DNA from 2 places in the Mycolicibacterium sp. XJ2546 genome. Region 1 is predicted to be linked to the other one. Evidence: predicted binding sites of a transcription regulator. Region 1 holds the regulator's gene; the other holds the start of a gene.
What was found. Region 1 encodes LexA, which represses DNA repair genes until DNA is damaged. Its sites were predicted from a motif close to CGAACANNTGTTCG; they were not measured.

Region 1 (6,782 bases):
GCGGTCAGGCGCGCGTCAGCGCCCCATGCAGACGACGGCATGCAGTCATGCGAGTCGCGCTGCATGACGGGTGCGACTGGCGTACACCTTTTGCATGGGTTCCATGCTCGAGTACGACCTCGTGGTCATCGGTTCCGGTCCGGGCGGGCAGAAGGCCGCGATCGCCGCGGCGAAGCTGGGCAAGACGGTCGCGGTCGTCGAACGCGGCCGCATGCTCGGTGGCGTCTGCGTCAACACCGGGACCATCCCGTCCAAGACACTGCGCGAGGCCGTGGTGTACCTCACCGGCCTGAGCCAGCGCGAGTTGTACGGAAGCAGTTACCGCGTCAAGGAGAAGATCACCCCGGCCGACCTGCTGGCACGCACCACCCATGTGATCGGCAAGGAGCAAGACGTCGTCCGCGCGCAGTTGATGCGCAACCGCATCGACCTGATCCAGGGCCACGGCCGGTTCATCGACGCCCACACCGTGCTGGTCGAGGAGCCGACCCGCGGCGAGCGCACCACGGTCAGCGGCGATTACATCGTGATCGCCACGGGCACCAAACCGGCCCGCCCCGCCGGCGTCGAGTTCGACGAGGAACGGGTGCTCGACTCCGACGGCATCCTCGACCTCAAGTCGCTGCCGTCCACGATGGTGGTCGTCGGTGCCGGGGTAATCGGGTTGGAGTACGCATCGATGTTCGCCGCGCTCGGCACCAAGGTCACCGTCGTCGAGAAGCGCGACAGCATGCTGGACTTCTGCGACCCCGAGATCGTGGAAGCACTGCGGTTTCACCTGCGCGACATCGCGGTGACGTTCCGGTTCGGTGAGGAGGTGACCGCCGTGGACGTCGGGTCCGCGGGCACGGTCACCACACTGGCCAGCGGCAAGCAGATTCCCGCCGAGACCGTGATGTATTCGGCCGGCAGACAGGGCCAGACCGACAAGCTCGACCTGGGCAACGCCGGGATGCAGACCGATGACCGCGGCCGCATCGCCGTCGACAGCAACTACCAGACCAAGATCGACCACATCTACGCCGTCGGCGACGTGATCGGGTTCCCCGCGCTGGCCGCCACGTCGATGGATCAGGGCAGGCTCGCGGCCTGTCACGCGTTCGGCGAACCCGCCAAGGGAATGACCGACCTGCAGCCGATCGGCATCTACTGCATTCCGGAGGTGTCCTATGTCGGCGCCACCGAGGTCGAACTGACCCGCAACGCCGTTCCCTACGAAGTCGGGGTGGCACGCTACCGCGAACTGGCCCGCGGGCAGATCGCCGGCGACTCCTACGGCATGCTCAAATTGCTGGTGTCCACCGACGACCTCAAGCTGCTCGGCGTGCACATCTTCGGCACCAGCGCCACCGAGATGGTGCACATCGGCCAGGCCGTAATGGGCTGCGGCGGCACGGTGGAGTACCTGGTCGACGCGGTGTTCAACTACCCGACATTCTCCGAGGCCTACAAGGTCGCGGCGCTGGACGTGATGAACAAACTGTGGGCGTTGAACCACTTCCGCGCCTGAGGAATGTTTGCTCGCCCAGCGGGAACGCAACGACTCAGAAATCAGTTGGAACGATAGAAGCGCTAATGTCTTGGCACCGCGGTGAGGAGACGAAAACAAATGACCGACAGTCCAGGCAGTCCTGAACAGCAGTACCAGCCGGAGCAGACCGGCATGTACGAACTCGAGTTCCCGGCGCCCAAACTGTCCTCTGCAGACGGCCGCGGACCGGTGATGATCCACGCGCTCGAGGGCTTCTCCGACGCCGGCCACGCCATCCGGCTGGCCGCGCAGCACCTGCGCGACACCCTCGACACCGAGTTGGTGGCGTCGTTCGCCATCGACGAGCTGCTGGACTACCGCTCCCGGCGTCCGCTGATGACCTTCAAGACCGACCACTTCACCAACTACGAAGACCCCGAACTCAACCTCTACGCGCTGCGCGACAGCGTCGGGACGCCGTTCCTGCTCCTCGCCGGGATGGAGCCCGATCTGCGGTGGGAGCGGTTCATCACCGCAGTGCGGCTGCTGGCCGAACGGCTCGGGGTGCGCCGGGTGATCGGGCTGGGCACCATCCCGATGGCAGTCCCCCACACGCGCCCGATCACGCTCACAGCGCATTCCAACGACAAAGAGCTGATCGCCGACCACCAACCATGGGTCGGCGAGGTACAGGTGCCCGCCAGCGTGTCCAACCTGTTGGAGTTCCGGATGGCCCAGCACGGCCACGAAGTGGTCGGGTTTACCGTGCACGTCCCGCACTACCTGGCGCAGACCGCCTACCCCGCGGCCGCAGAAGCGTTGCTGGCCGAGGTCGCCAAGAGCGGGTCACTGCAGCTTCCGCTGGACGCTCTGGTCGAGGCGGGCGCCGAAGTGCTGATGAAGGTGAACGAACAGGTCGAAGACAGCAGCGAGGTCGCCCAGGTGGTGACCGCGCTGGAGCGCCAGTACGACGCGTTCGTCGCGGCCCAGGAGAACCGGTCGCTGCTGGCGCGTGATGAGGAGCTGCCCAGCGGCGACGAGCTCGGCGCCGAGTTCGAACGGTTCCTCGCTCAACAGTCCGATGACAAGTCCACGGATCCCTTCCAGGACGGCGACGACACCCGCTAGCGGTGCGAGGCGCCCAGAGCCCCTCACCCTCGGGGCCGGTCGACGCCAGCCGGGCACAAAGTAGCATCGGCGCATGGCCATCGACGTGACCGTGTTGCGGGTTTTCACCGACCCCGGCGGCAAGCACGGAAATCCGCTCGGCGTCGTCGACGCCGGCACCGTGGACCCTGACGATCGGCAGCGGATCGCCACCCAATTGGGTTACAGCGAAACCGTGTTCGTCGAACGTCCGCAGCCAGGAACCAACACCGCGCACGCCCGCATCTACACGCCGAGCACCGAGATGCCCTTCGCCGGGCATCCGACCGTCGGCGCCGCGTGGTGGTTGCGCGAACAGGGCACGCCGATCCACACGCTGCGGGTGCCGGCCGGCATCGTCCAGGTGGGCTACGCCGACGAGCTGACCGCGGTCAGCGCACGTTCGGAGTGGGCGCCGGAGTTCGCGATCCACGACGTCACCTCGACCGAGGAGTTGCTGGACGCCGACCCCGCCGACTATCCCGACGACGTGAACCACTACCTGTGGACGTGGCTCGACCGCGACAAGGGGGTGGTGCGGTCGCGGATGTTCGCGACCGACCTAGGCGTGCCCGAAGACGAGGCCACCGGCTCGGCGGCGGCACGCATGACCGACTACCTCAGCCGGGACCTGACCATCGTGCAGGGCAAGGGTTCCGAGATCTACACCCAGTGGAGCGCCGAAGGTTGGGTGCGCATCTCGGGACGCGTGGTCAGCGACGGCGCCCGCCACATCGACTGAGCGTCGGCATCCGGCCTCAGCCGGCGGACGGCTGGGGAGCCTCACGATGGGCCCGCAGCGCTTCGATCTCGCGTTCGAAGTCTTCCGCTGAGCTGAAACCCCGGTACACGGAGGCGAACCTCAGATAGGCGACCTCGTCGAGCTCGCGCAGCGGGCCCAGAATGGCGAGCCCGACCTCGTGGCTGGGCACCTCGGGGCCGGCCGCCCGCACGGTGTCCTCGACCTGCTGGGCGAGCAAGTTCAACGCGTCATCGTCAACCTGGCGGCCCTGACAGGCCCGCCGGACACCGTCGACGACCTTTTCGCGGCTGAACGGCTCGGTGACCCCGCTGCGCTTGACCACCGCGAGCACCGCCGTCTCCACCGTGGTGAACCGCTTGCCGCACTCGGGACACGAGCGGCGTCGGCGGATAGCCTGACCTTCGTCGGTCTCGCGGGAATCGACCACCCGCGAATCGGGATGGCGACAGAACGGACAGTGCATCACCGCTCCTTCGCCACGCCAACACACGACTACCTGGGACGACTCCGAGCGTACCTGCGCCGCACCCCGATGGCCCAGCGCCGGGGCGAATCGGGCATACCTGGCCGAAATGTCGACGAACACCGGTGTGCGGCACCTCTTTTCAGCGCCCACGATGTCGTCAGCCGACCGGCGTGATGAGCGTCTGGCCCGCGTCCAGCACCGCGGAGTCGAGTTCGTTGAGCTCACGGATCCGTTCCACCACCGCGCCGACCGGCGCGTCGGGTGCCACCCGCGCAGCCACCTGGTTCAGCGTTTCCCCGGTGTGCACCTGCACCACCGCGAGCCGATCCGGCACCGCGGCGGGGCTACCGACCACCCCGCCGAACTGCGCGACCAGTCCGAGCCACACCGTGATCGCCGCTGCAATCAGCGCGAGAACCACCGTGGTGGCCGGGGTGATCGGGCGGCGCCGATGCGGTGCCCGCGACACCACCACACCGCTCCCCCGATACCTGATCGGCGCCCCGCCCGGCCGCCGGGTCGGCCGCCTCCGTCGTGCGCCGGACGGCCGGACACCCGGCCTGGCCGCGGGTGCCGCCGAATTCTTCCGGGTTTCGATGATCGTCATCTGCCTGCCTCCCACTCGCGTCGTTCGCTCCTGTGTTCGAAGATAGTCGATCACATGTTCGATTAATAGAACGTGTGATCGAACTGTTGCAAACGATAGCGAGGCGGTCTGACAAATCCGGGCGCGCGAATGCCGCTCGGGTTTCTCGCGACACGCGTCGAACACATGTTTGATTAATCGTCGGCGGCGCGTTACATTCGGCGGCATGGATTCCAGCAGCGATTCCCCCGGCGATACCGACAACACCGGTGCGCGCCGACGGCCCGACACGGGTCTGACCGAGCGTCAGCGCACCATCCTCGAGGTCATCCGCGCCTCGGTCAGCACCCGCGGATATCCGCCGAGCATCCGGGAAATCGGTGATGCGGTCGGCCTGACGTCGACATCGTCGGTGGCTCATCAGCTGCGCACGCTGGAGCGCAAGGGCTATCTGCGCCGCGACCCCAACCGGCCCAGGGCCGTGGACGTCCGGGGGGTCGACGACCACGTGATGCCGGCAGTCACCGAGGTGGCAGGCTCCGACGCGCTACCTGAACCGACCTTCGTGCCGGTGCTCGGCCGCATCGCTGCGGGTGGGCCGATCCTGGCCGAGGAGGCCGTCGAGGATGTGTTCCCACTGCCGCGTGAGCTGGTCGGCGAGGGGTCGTTGTTCCTGCTCAAGGTCGTCGGTGAATCGATGGTGGACGCCGCGATCTGCGACGGGGACTGGGTGGTCGTCCGTCAGCAGAACGTCGCCGAAAACGGTGACATCGTCGCGGCGATGATCGACGGTGAAGCAACGGTCAAGACATTCAAACGCACCAGCGGCCAGGTGTGGCTGATGCCGCACAATCCCGCGTTCGACCCGATCCCCGGCAACGAGGCGGCCGTGCTCGGCAAGGTCGTGACCGTGATCCGTAAGGTCTAGTCGGCACCTAGTCGGCGCGGACGAAGCCGTTCGCGCGCGCGAATTCTTCGCTGGTGAACCAGATTTCGGCCCGCGTATCCTCATAGCCCACGGTGTCGGGTAGCCAGTACCGGCCCGACTGCGTGTCGGCCTTGATCGGATAACCCTCCGGCGCGTCGTTGGAGTCGTCGAGGGGCAGGCGGAACGCCGGCTGTGCGGGCTCGGGCTCCTCGGGCTCGATGCGGGCGTGCCGACCCGTGTCGGTCAGCGCGCTACGTTCGGCCTCCGTGGGCACCCGCGTCGGCGCAGTGTCGACGTTGTCGGGGTCTTCCTCGTCGAACTCCGCCGCCGGCGGTTCGTCCGCGGCTTCGGGTTCTGGTTCTGCGTCGACGGGCGGTGGCGCTTCCCACGGGCTCGACGACACCGGCTCTGGGGTGGCAGCGTCGTCGGTCGGCGATGACAGCGAGTCCAAGCCCTCACGCGCGTAGCGGTCGCCGAACAACGCCGCGTCGTAGTCGTCGCCGAACACCCCGGGTTCCGGGGCGTCCGCTGCGCTGTAGGCGGGTACGTCGTCGTCCCCGGCGCTGTACAGGGATGCCACGTCGTCGTCGCCTGCGCTGTACAGAGGTGCGGCGCCGTCGTCTGCGCCGAACCGCTCCTGGTCGTACCCGCCGTCGTCCAGCCCATCGCGGCCCAGTGCGAACTCGTCGTCATCGCCGCCGCGGCGGTTGCGCAGCGTCGCAAAGGCCACCAACCCGATGAGTATCAGCGCGGGCACGATGGCCAGCAGCCACCACCAGCTCCACTGAAAACCGTTGCCGTCGTTACCGTTTACGCCTTGCGCCGACGGGGGTGCGGCGGGCGCGGTCTGGCCCGGTACCTCCATCCCGGCCAGTTGCGGCGCCAGGTTGGCCGGCTCGGTGGTAAACGAGTTCGTCGACCGGTCCCACGAGATGGCGCCCTCGCTGAACCGCTGCGTGATGACGTCGCCGTCCTCGGACTGATCGGCAGTGGGAGCCCCGAGCGGGCCCTCGCCGCCGCCCAATTCGGCCCATGCCGCGTTGATCGGGCCGCGCACGATGACCGCACCGTAGTCGGGGGTCCAGAAGATGACCGGCTTGTCCTCGGCGCCGAACGTGCTCATCCGGCTGTTGGTGATGCCGCCGTCGACCTCGCCGGTGACCGGGAATCCGAGATCGCCCTCGGGCCCTCCGACGCTTTCGTACTTGTCGAGTACCTGACCGGTCAGGACGTTCGCACCGGTGTCCGGTGAGTAGAAGATCTTGCCGCCTGCGAAGTTCTGGGCGAGGCCGTCGGCGCCGATGGGATACGGCGGGCCTTCGGCGGCGCCGAGCGGCCCCATCGGCCCGCCCGCAGCCCGTCGTGCGGCGTTGATCGCGGCTACCGGGTCCTCCGGGATCTGCAAGTCCTCCAATTGGGCGG
Region 2 (6,782 bases), on a different contig from region 1:
AGCAGGCCCGAAGCGAAATAGAGCTGATCTGTCGACGCCAGCCCGATCCGTACGACGTCGAGACCTTGGGCCATCACACCCTCGGCGAAGGCGGCAGCCAGCGCCGGTGAGCTGGCCCGCATATCGTGGCCGACCACCACCTGCGCTGCCTGAGATTCTCTGTCGCGAACCAGCCGCGCGAACGCACCGCCGACGTCGGCGACGAACGCGTCGTCGAGTTCCTCACCAACCAAGCCACGCACGTCATAGGCCTTGATGACGCGATGAACCGCCGCGGCGGGCCGAGACATATAGCTCCTTGTGACGTGGACTACTGGCGCCAGCCTAGCCGTCAGACGCCGCCTGCACGGCCGCTACTCCGGGCCCGGCCGGCTTCGCTGTGACTCAATCGGTCGGGTCGGGTAACACCCGCAGGTGGCCCCGTCGGCGTCCGTTGGATGCAGGCCGCTTCGTCGGCGGTGCCACCAGCATGCCACCGGGCGTCGGAGTGGTTGGGTCGGAAAAGCTGGCGGCGACGCCGTTGACCGGAGGTGCGACGTCGCGTCCCTCACGGACCGCCTCGGCCAACGCGACCAGATCGTCTTCGTCAGGGTGCGACGGCAGCGGTCCGGCATGGCGCACCAGCTCCCAGCCACGCGGCGCGGTGATCCGGCCGGCGTGCACCACGCACAGGTCCCACGAGTGCGGCTCAGACACCGTGGCGAGCGGACCCACCACCGCGGTCGAGTCGGAGTAGACGAAGGTCAGCGTCGCGACCGCATAGTGAGGGCACCCGGGCCGGCAGCAGCGACGGGGAACGTTCACGCACGGAAGGCTATCGCGGACGCACCCGGCAAGCTGCTGGACACGCGCAGTACCAGGACGGCCGATCTCCAACCGTTACGATCGTGTCCGTGGCCGAACGGGCACGTATGCGATCGCGCCGCGGCCGGGAGATGCGCGGGCCGCTGCTTCCCCCAACCGTGCCCGGCTGGCGCAGCCGCGCCGAGCGATTCGACATGGCGGTGCTGGAGGCCTACGAACCCATCGAGCGGCGCTGGCATGAGCGGCTGTCCGCGCTCGACGTGGCGGTCGACGAGATACCGCGGATCTCGCTGAAGGATCCCGACACCATGCAGTGGCCACCCGAGGTGGTTGCGGACGGGCCGATCGCGCTGGCGCGGTTGATACCGGCGGGGGTGGACGTGCGGGGTAATGCCACTCGGGCCCGAATTGTGCTGTTTCGCAAGCCGATCGAGCGACGGGCCAACGACACCGTCGAACTCGGCGATTTGTTGCATGAAATTCTGGTGGCTCAGGTGGCCACCTACCTGGGGGTCGAACCTTCTGTCATCGACCCGACGATCGACGACGAGTAGAGCGCGCGGACTAGATGATGCCGCGTTTGAGGCGGCGGCGCTCGCGCTCGGAGAGCCCGCCCCAGATGCCGAAGCGTTCATCGTTGGCCAGCGCGTAATCGAGGCAGGCGTCCTTCACCTCGCAGCCCTGGCAGATGCGCTTCGCCTCCCGCGTCGAGCCGCCCTTCTCCGGAAAGAACGCCTCCGGATCGGTTTGAGCACACAGTGCGCGCTCTTGCCAGAGGTCGTCTTCGGGAGTCAATGGCGGCGCAACATCGATTGGGTCGGGCACCAGACTCAATTGCGGACGCGTGGGTATCGCAGCCGGTGCCGGTCCGATATTGGTGTGCGGCGCGCTGCCTACTGAGCCGAACAGTCGGTCATCGAACGGAACCACACGATCGAAATGGCCTTGCTCAAAAGACATCTTCCCGCCTCCTCACCTGATCTCGTAGATCCCTAGAAATGGAGCCTCGCTGTTGAGATGTGGCCATCCCATTCGAACAAGTGATCGAATCTCGGTCTGCGACACCGGAACCGGCAGGCCAACCGCGAAATGACACTGCTGTGATTACACACGCGTTAGATGCTGCGGTCAAGCGTTGGAACAGAAATTCATACCATTCCGTGACCGATTCTCGGCGAGTCGTTGATCGGCGTGTCTGTCACACCCGCCCCATTGCAGTGCTCCTGCGCGAACCGCCTCGGCCGCGACGGCCTACTCTCGTTCGATGTGAAGGTCACGGTTCTGGTCGGCGGGGTCGGCGGTGCGCGGTTCCTGTTAGGCGTGCAGCATCTTCTCGGGCTGGGCCAGTTCGGTGACGACTCGACCAACGAGTTGACGGCGATCGTCAACATCGGAGACGACGCATGGATGTTCGGTGTGCGGATCTGCCCGGACCTCGACACCTGCATGTACACCCTCGGCGGCGGCATCGACCCGGACCGCGGCTGGGGCCATCGCAACGAAACCTGGCACGCCAAGGAGGAACTCGCCGCCTACGGCGTACAGCCGGACTGGTTCGGGTTGGGCGATCGCGACCTGGCCACCCATCTGGTGCGCACCCAGATGCTGCGGGCCGGTTATCCGCTGTCTCAAGTCACCGAGGCGCTGTGCAAGCGGTGGTCACCCGGAGCGCGTCTGCTGCCGGTGACCGACGACCGCAGCGAAACCCACGTTGTCATCACCGATCCCAGCGACGGCGAGAAGCGCGCCATTCACTTTCAGGAGTGGTGGGTGCGCTACCGCGCGCAGGTGCCCACGCACAGTTTCGCGTTCGTCGGCGCCGATGCCGCCACCGCCGGCCCGGGTGTCGCCGAGGCGATTGCGACGGCGGACGTCGTGCTGCTGGCGCCGTCCAACCCGGTGGTCAGCATCGGCGCGATCCTGGCCGTACCCGGCATCCGCGCCGCACTGCGCTCCACCCCGGCGCGGGTGATCGGCTACTCGCCCGTCATCGGCGGGAAACCGTTGCGCGGCATGGCCGACGAATGCCTGTCGGTGATCGGGGTGCAGAGCACCTCCGAGGCGATCGGCCAACACTACGGCGCCCGTTCGGGAGTCGGCATCCTCGACGGCTGGCTGGTGCACGAAGGTGACTCCGCCGCGATCGACGGCGTCGAGGTGCGGGCGGTGCCGCTGCTGATGAAGGATCCGGCGACCACAGCCGAAATGGTGCGTGCCGGGCTGGATCTGGCCGGTGTGAAACCGTGACCGAACACGGATCGGCAGCCGCCGTCGAACTGCTCCCCGTGCTGGGGCTGCCGCAGTTCCGGCCCGGTGACAACCTGGCGGCGGCGATCGCGACGGCGGCACCCTGGTTGCGCGATAACGACGTCGTCGTCGTCACCAGCAAGGTGATCTCCAAGTGCGAAGGCCGTATCGTCGCAGCACCGTCTGACCCCGACGAGCGTGATGCGTTGCGCCGCAAGCTGATCGATACCGAGGCCGTGCGGGTCCTGGCCCGCAAGGGGCGCACCCTGATCACCGAGAACGCGTTGGGGCTCGTCCAGGCGGCCGCCGGCGTGGACGGCTCCAACGTCGGGTCGACCGAGTTGGCGCTGCTACCCGTCGACCCCGACGGCAGCGCGGCGGCCCTGCGCACCGAACTGCGTGACCGCCTCGGTGTCACCGTCGGCGTCGTGGTCACCGACACCATGGGCCGGGCATGGCGCAACGGCCAGATTGATGCCGCGATCGGCGCCGCGGGCCTCACCGTGCTACACGGCTACGCCGGGTCGCGGGACCGGCACGGCAACGACCTGATCGTCACCGAGATCGCGGTCGCCGACGAAATCGCCGCAGCCGCCGATCTGGTGAAGGGCAAGCTGACCGATATTCCGGTCGCGGTGGTGCGCGGGTTGTCGCTGCCCGACGACGCATCCACCGCCCGCGCCCTGCTGCGGCCCGGCGAGGAAGACCTGTTCTGGTTGGGCACCGAGGAGGCGATCGCGCTCGGCCGCTCCCAGGCTCAGCTGCTACGCCGGTCGGTGCGCCGCTTCACCGACGAACCCGTCGCCGCCGGCGTCATCGAGGCCGCCGTCGGCGAAGCACTCACCGCCCCGGCACCCCACCACACCCGTCCGGTGCGGTTCGTCTGGTTGCAGGACCGCGCCCGGCGGGTTGCGCTGTTGGACCGGATGAAGGACAAGTGGCGCGAGGACCTGCGCGCCGACGGCCGACCCGAGGACGCCGTCGAGCGCCGGGTCGCCCGCGGCCAGATCCTGTATGACGCACCCGAAGTCGTGATCCCGTTTCTGGTTCCCGACGGTGCGCACAGCTATCCAGATGCCGCGCGCACGGCGGCCGAACACACTATGTTCACCGTCGCGGTCGGAGCGGCGGTGCAGGGGCTGCTGGTCGCGCTCGCGGTGCGCGGGGTGGGTAGTTGCTGGATCGGTTCGACGATCTTCGCGGCCGACCTGGTGCGCGACGCGCTCGACCTACCAGAGGATTGGGACCCGTTGGGCGCCATCGCGATCGGTTACCCGGAAGAAGGCTTGGCCGCTGTCGCACCCCGTGATTTGGTACCCACCGACGCTCTGCTGGTGCGCAAGTGAGCCTGCATGCTTCGGCGGTCGAAACTCTGAAACGTTGGCACGCGCCCGATCCCGGCCAGGACACGCTGCGCCACGCGGTGCTGGCGTTTCTGGCCGCGCGGCCGGACGGTTGCCTACGCGAGTGCGTGCCCGGCCACATCACCGGATCGGCGCTGGTGCTCGACCACACCAAAACCCATGCGCTGCTGACCCTGCATCCGCGGGTCGGCCGCTGGCTGCAACCGGGTGGACACTGTGAGCCCTCCGATTCCACGATCGTGGCCGCCGCGCTGCGGGAGGCCGCCGAGGAGTCCGGCATCGACGGGCTGCAGATCGACCCCGCACTGGCCGCGCTGCACGTGCACCCGGTGACGTGTTCGTTGGGTGTGCCGACGCGTCACCTCGACATGCAGTTCGTCGTGCACGCGCCGGCGGGCGCCGAAATCGCTTGTAGCGACGAGTCGTTGGATCTGCGCTGGTGGCCGTTGGACGCGCTGCCCGTCGACTGCGACTTCGGCCTGACGCAATTGGTGACTTCGGCGCGAAAACGTACCGTCACGGGGCGTTAGCGCGCCGAAATCGCATGTTCTAGACGTCGGTGGAGAAGCGGATGCCGCCGTCGGGGATCGCAACCCCCGGCCACACCCGCGCGCCGCGCAACAACTCGCAGCGCGCACCGATGTCGGCGCCGTCGCCGATCACGCCGTCACGGATCAGCGCCCGGGGGCCGATGCGGGCGCCGAAGCCGATGATCGAGCGTTCGATCACCGCACCTGCGCCGACCTTGGCGCCGTCGAAGATCACCGCACCGTCGAGACGGGCGCCGCCGGCGATCTCCGCGCCGCGGCCCACGACCGTGCCGCCGATCAGCAGCGCGCCGGGGGCCACGCTCGCGCCGTCGTGCACGAGGTCTTCGCCGCGGGGCGCGCCGAGGGCGGGCGACGGGGCGATGCCGCGCACCAGGTCGGCCGAGCCGCGCACGAAGTCCTCGGGGGTGCCCATGTCGCGCCAGTAGGTGGCGTCGACGTAACCGCACACCCGCAGGCCGTCCGCCAACAGCCCGGGAAAGACTTCCCGCTCCACCGAAAGCGCCCGCCCCTTCGGGATGCGCTCGATCACCTCACGTTTGAACACATAGCAGCCAGCGTTGATCTGATCGGTCGGCGGATCCTGCGTCTTCTCCAAAAACGCGGTGACCCGTCCGTCGGCGTCGGTCGGCACGCAGCCGAACGCGCGGGGATCACCGACACGCACCAGGTGCAGGGTGACGTCGGCGTTGTTCTCTTCGTGGCTGTCCAGCAGCGCGCGCAGATCCGCGCCCGACAGCACGTCGCCGTTGAACACCAGCGCGGTGTCATGGCGCAGCTTCGACGCCACGTTGGCGATGCCGCCCCCGGTGCCCAACGGTTCATCTTCGACGACGTAATCGATCTGCAGGCCCAGCTTGGAGCCGTCGCCGAACGCGGTCTCGAAGACCGCGGCCTTGTATGAGGTGCCCAGCACGACGTGTTCGATGCCGGCGTCGGCGATCCGGGACAACAGGTGGGTCAGAAACGGCAGGCCTGCCGTGGGCAACATCGGCTTGGGCGCCGAGAGCGTCAGCGGCCGCAGCCGCGTGCCGAGCCCACCGACCAGTACGACGGCGTCTACCTCTGCCGGATTCACGCTAACGCCGTCCTTTCCCGCGGTTGCGCTGAGAATTGCGTACCACCAACCCCCCACGCGCCGCGAGGGCCCCCCTGATGGTCCACCGCAGCGGACTCTGCCACCACTTCGGATACCGATCCGCGAGAAAAGTGTAGGTGCTGGTGTGGTGGGCGGCCAAGTTGCGGGCCGGGTCCCGGCCGGCCGCGTGGCCCTTGTCGTGCAAAACCTCGGCGGCCGGCACGTAGACGTTCTGCCAGCCGGCCCGTCCGAGGCGATCACCCAGGTCGACGTCCTCCATGTACATGAAATAGCGCTCGTCGAAGCCCGAGATCTCGTCGAATGCCGCTTTCCTCAGCAACAGGCACGAGCCCGACAGCCAACCGACCGGGCGTTCGCTGGGCTCGAGCCGCTCCTGGCGATAGGCGGCCGTCCACGGGTTCGACCGCCACACCGGGCCGACGACCGCGTGCATGCCGCCGCGGATCAGGCTCGGTTGGTGGCGTGCCGAGGGGTACACCGAGCCGTCGGGGTCGCGGATCAGCGGGCCAAGCGCACCGGCGCGCGGCCACCGCGCCGCGGCCTCCAGCAGGATGTCGATGCTGCGCGGACCCCATTGCACGTCGGGGTTGGCGACCACAAAAAGGTCGGAGCAGTCCGACGCCGCCGCAGTACCTTTCAGATACTCGCTGACGGCACGGTTCACCGCGCTGCCGTAGCCGAGGTTGGCGCCGGTGGGCAGCAGGCGCACGTTGGGGTAGC

Region 2: the regulator LexA is predicted to act here: its motif matches at 1,838-1,851, upstream of cofD (2-phospho-L-lactate transferase).

What each region holds. Positions count from the first base shown of each region.
Region 1 covers NZ_JBEFRW010000003.1:451,094-457,875, reverse strand. Annotated here, with positions in the region: gene sthA (Si-specific NAD(P)(+) transhydrogenase) at 104-1,510, shown strand; gene ABQE44_RS08635 (proteasome assembly chaperone family protein) at 1,610-2,599, shown strand; gene ABQE44_RS08630 (PhzF family protein) at 2,673-3,359, shown strand; gene nrdR (transcriptional regulator NrdR) at 3,376-3,843, opposite strand; gene ABQE44_RS08620 (LysM peptidoglycan-binding domain-containing protein) at 4,004-4,453, opposite strand; gene lexA (transcriptional repressor LexA) at 4,659-5,360, shown strand; gene ABQE44_RS08610 (sunset domain-containing protein) at 5,368-6,782, opposite strand, start outside.
Region 2 covers NZ_JBEFRW010000002.1:454,729-461,510, reverse strand. Annotated here, with positions in the region: gene ABQE44_RS05790 (phosphomannomutase/phosphoglucomutase) at 1-290, opposite strand, end outside; gene ABQE44_RS05785 (DUF3499 domain-containing protein) at 385-804, opposite strand; gene ABQE44_RS05780 (metallopeptidase family protein) at 936-1,358, shown strand; gene ABQE44_RS05775 (WhiB family transcriptional regulator) at 1,369-1,764, opposite strand; gene cofD (2-phospho-L-lactate transferase) at 2,071-3,051, shown strand; gene ABQE44_RS05765 (coenzyme F420-0:L-glutamate ligase) at 3,048-4,397, shown strand; gene ABQE44_RS05760 (NUDIX domain-containing protein) at 4,394-4,945, shown strand; gene ABQE44_RS05755 (mannose-1-phosphate guanylyltransferase ManB) at 4,965-6,041, opposite strand; gene ABQE44_RS05750 (glycosyltransferase family 2 protein) at 6,043-6,782, opposite strand, start outside.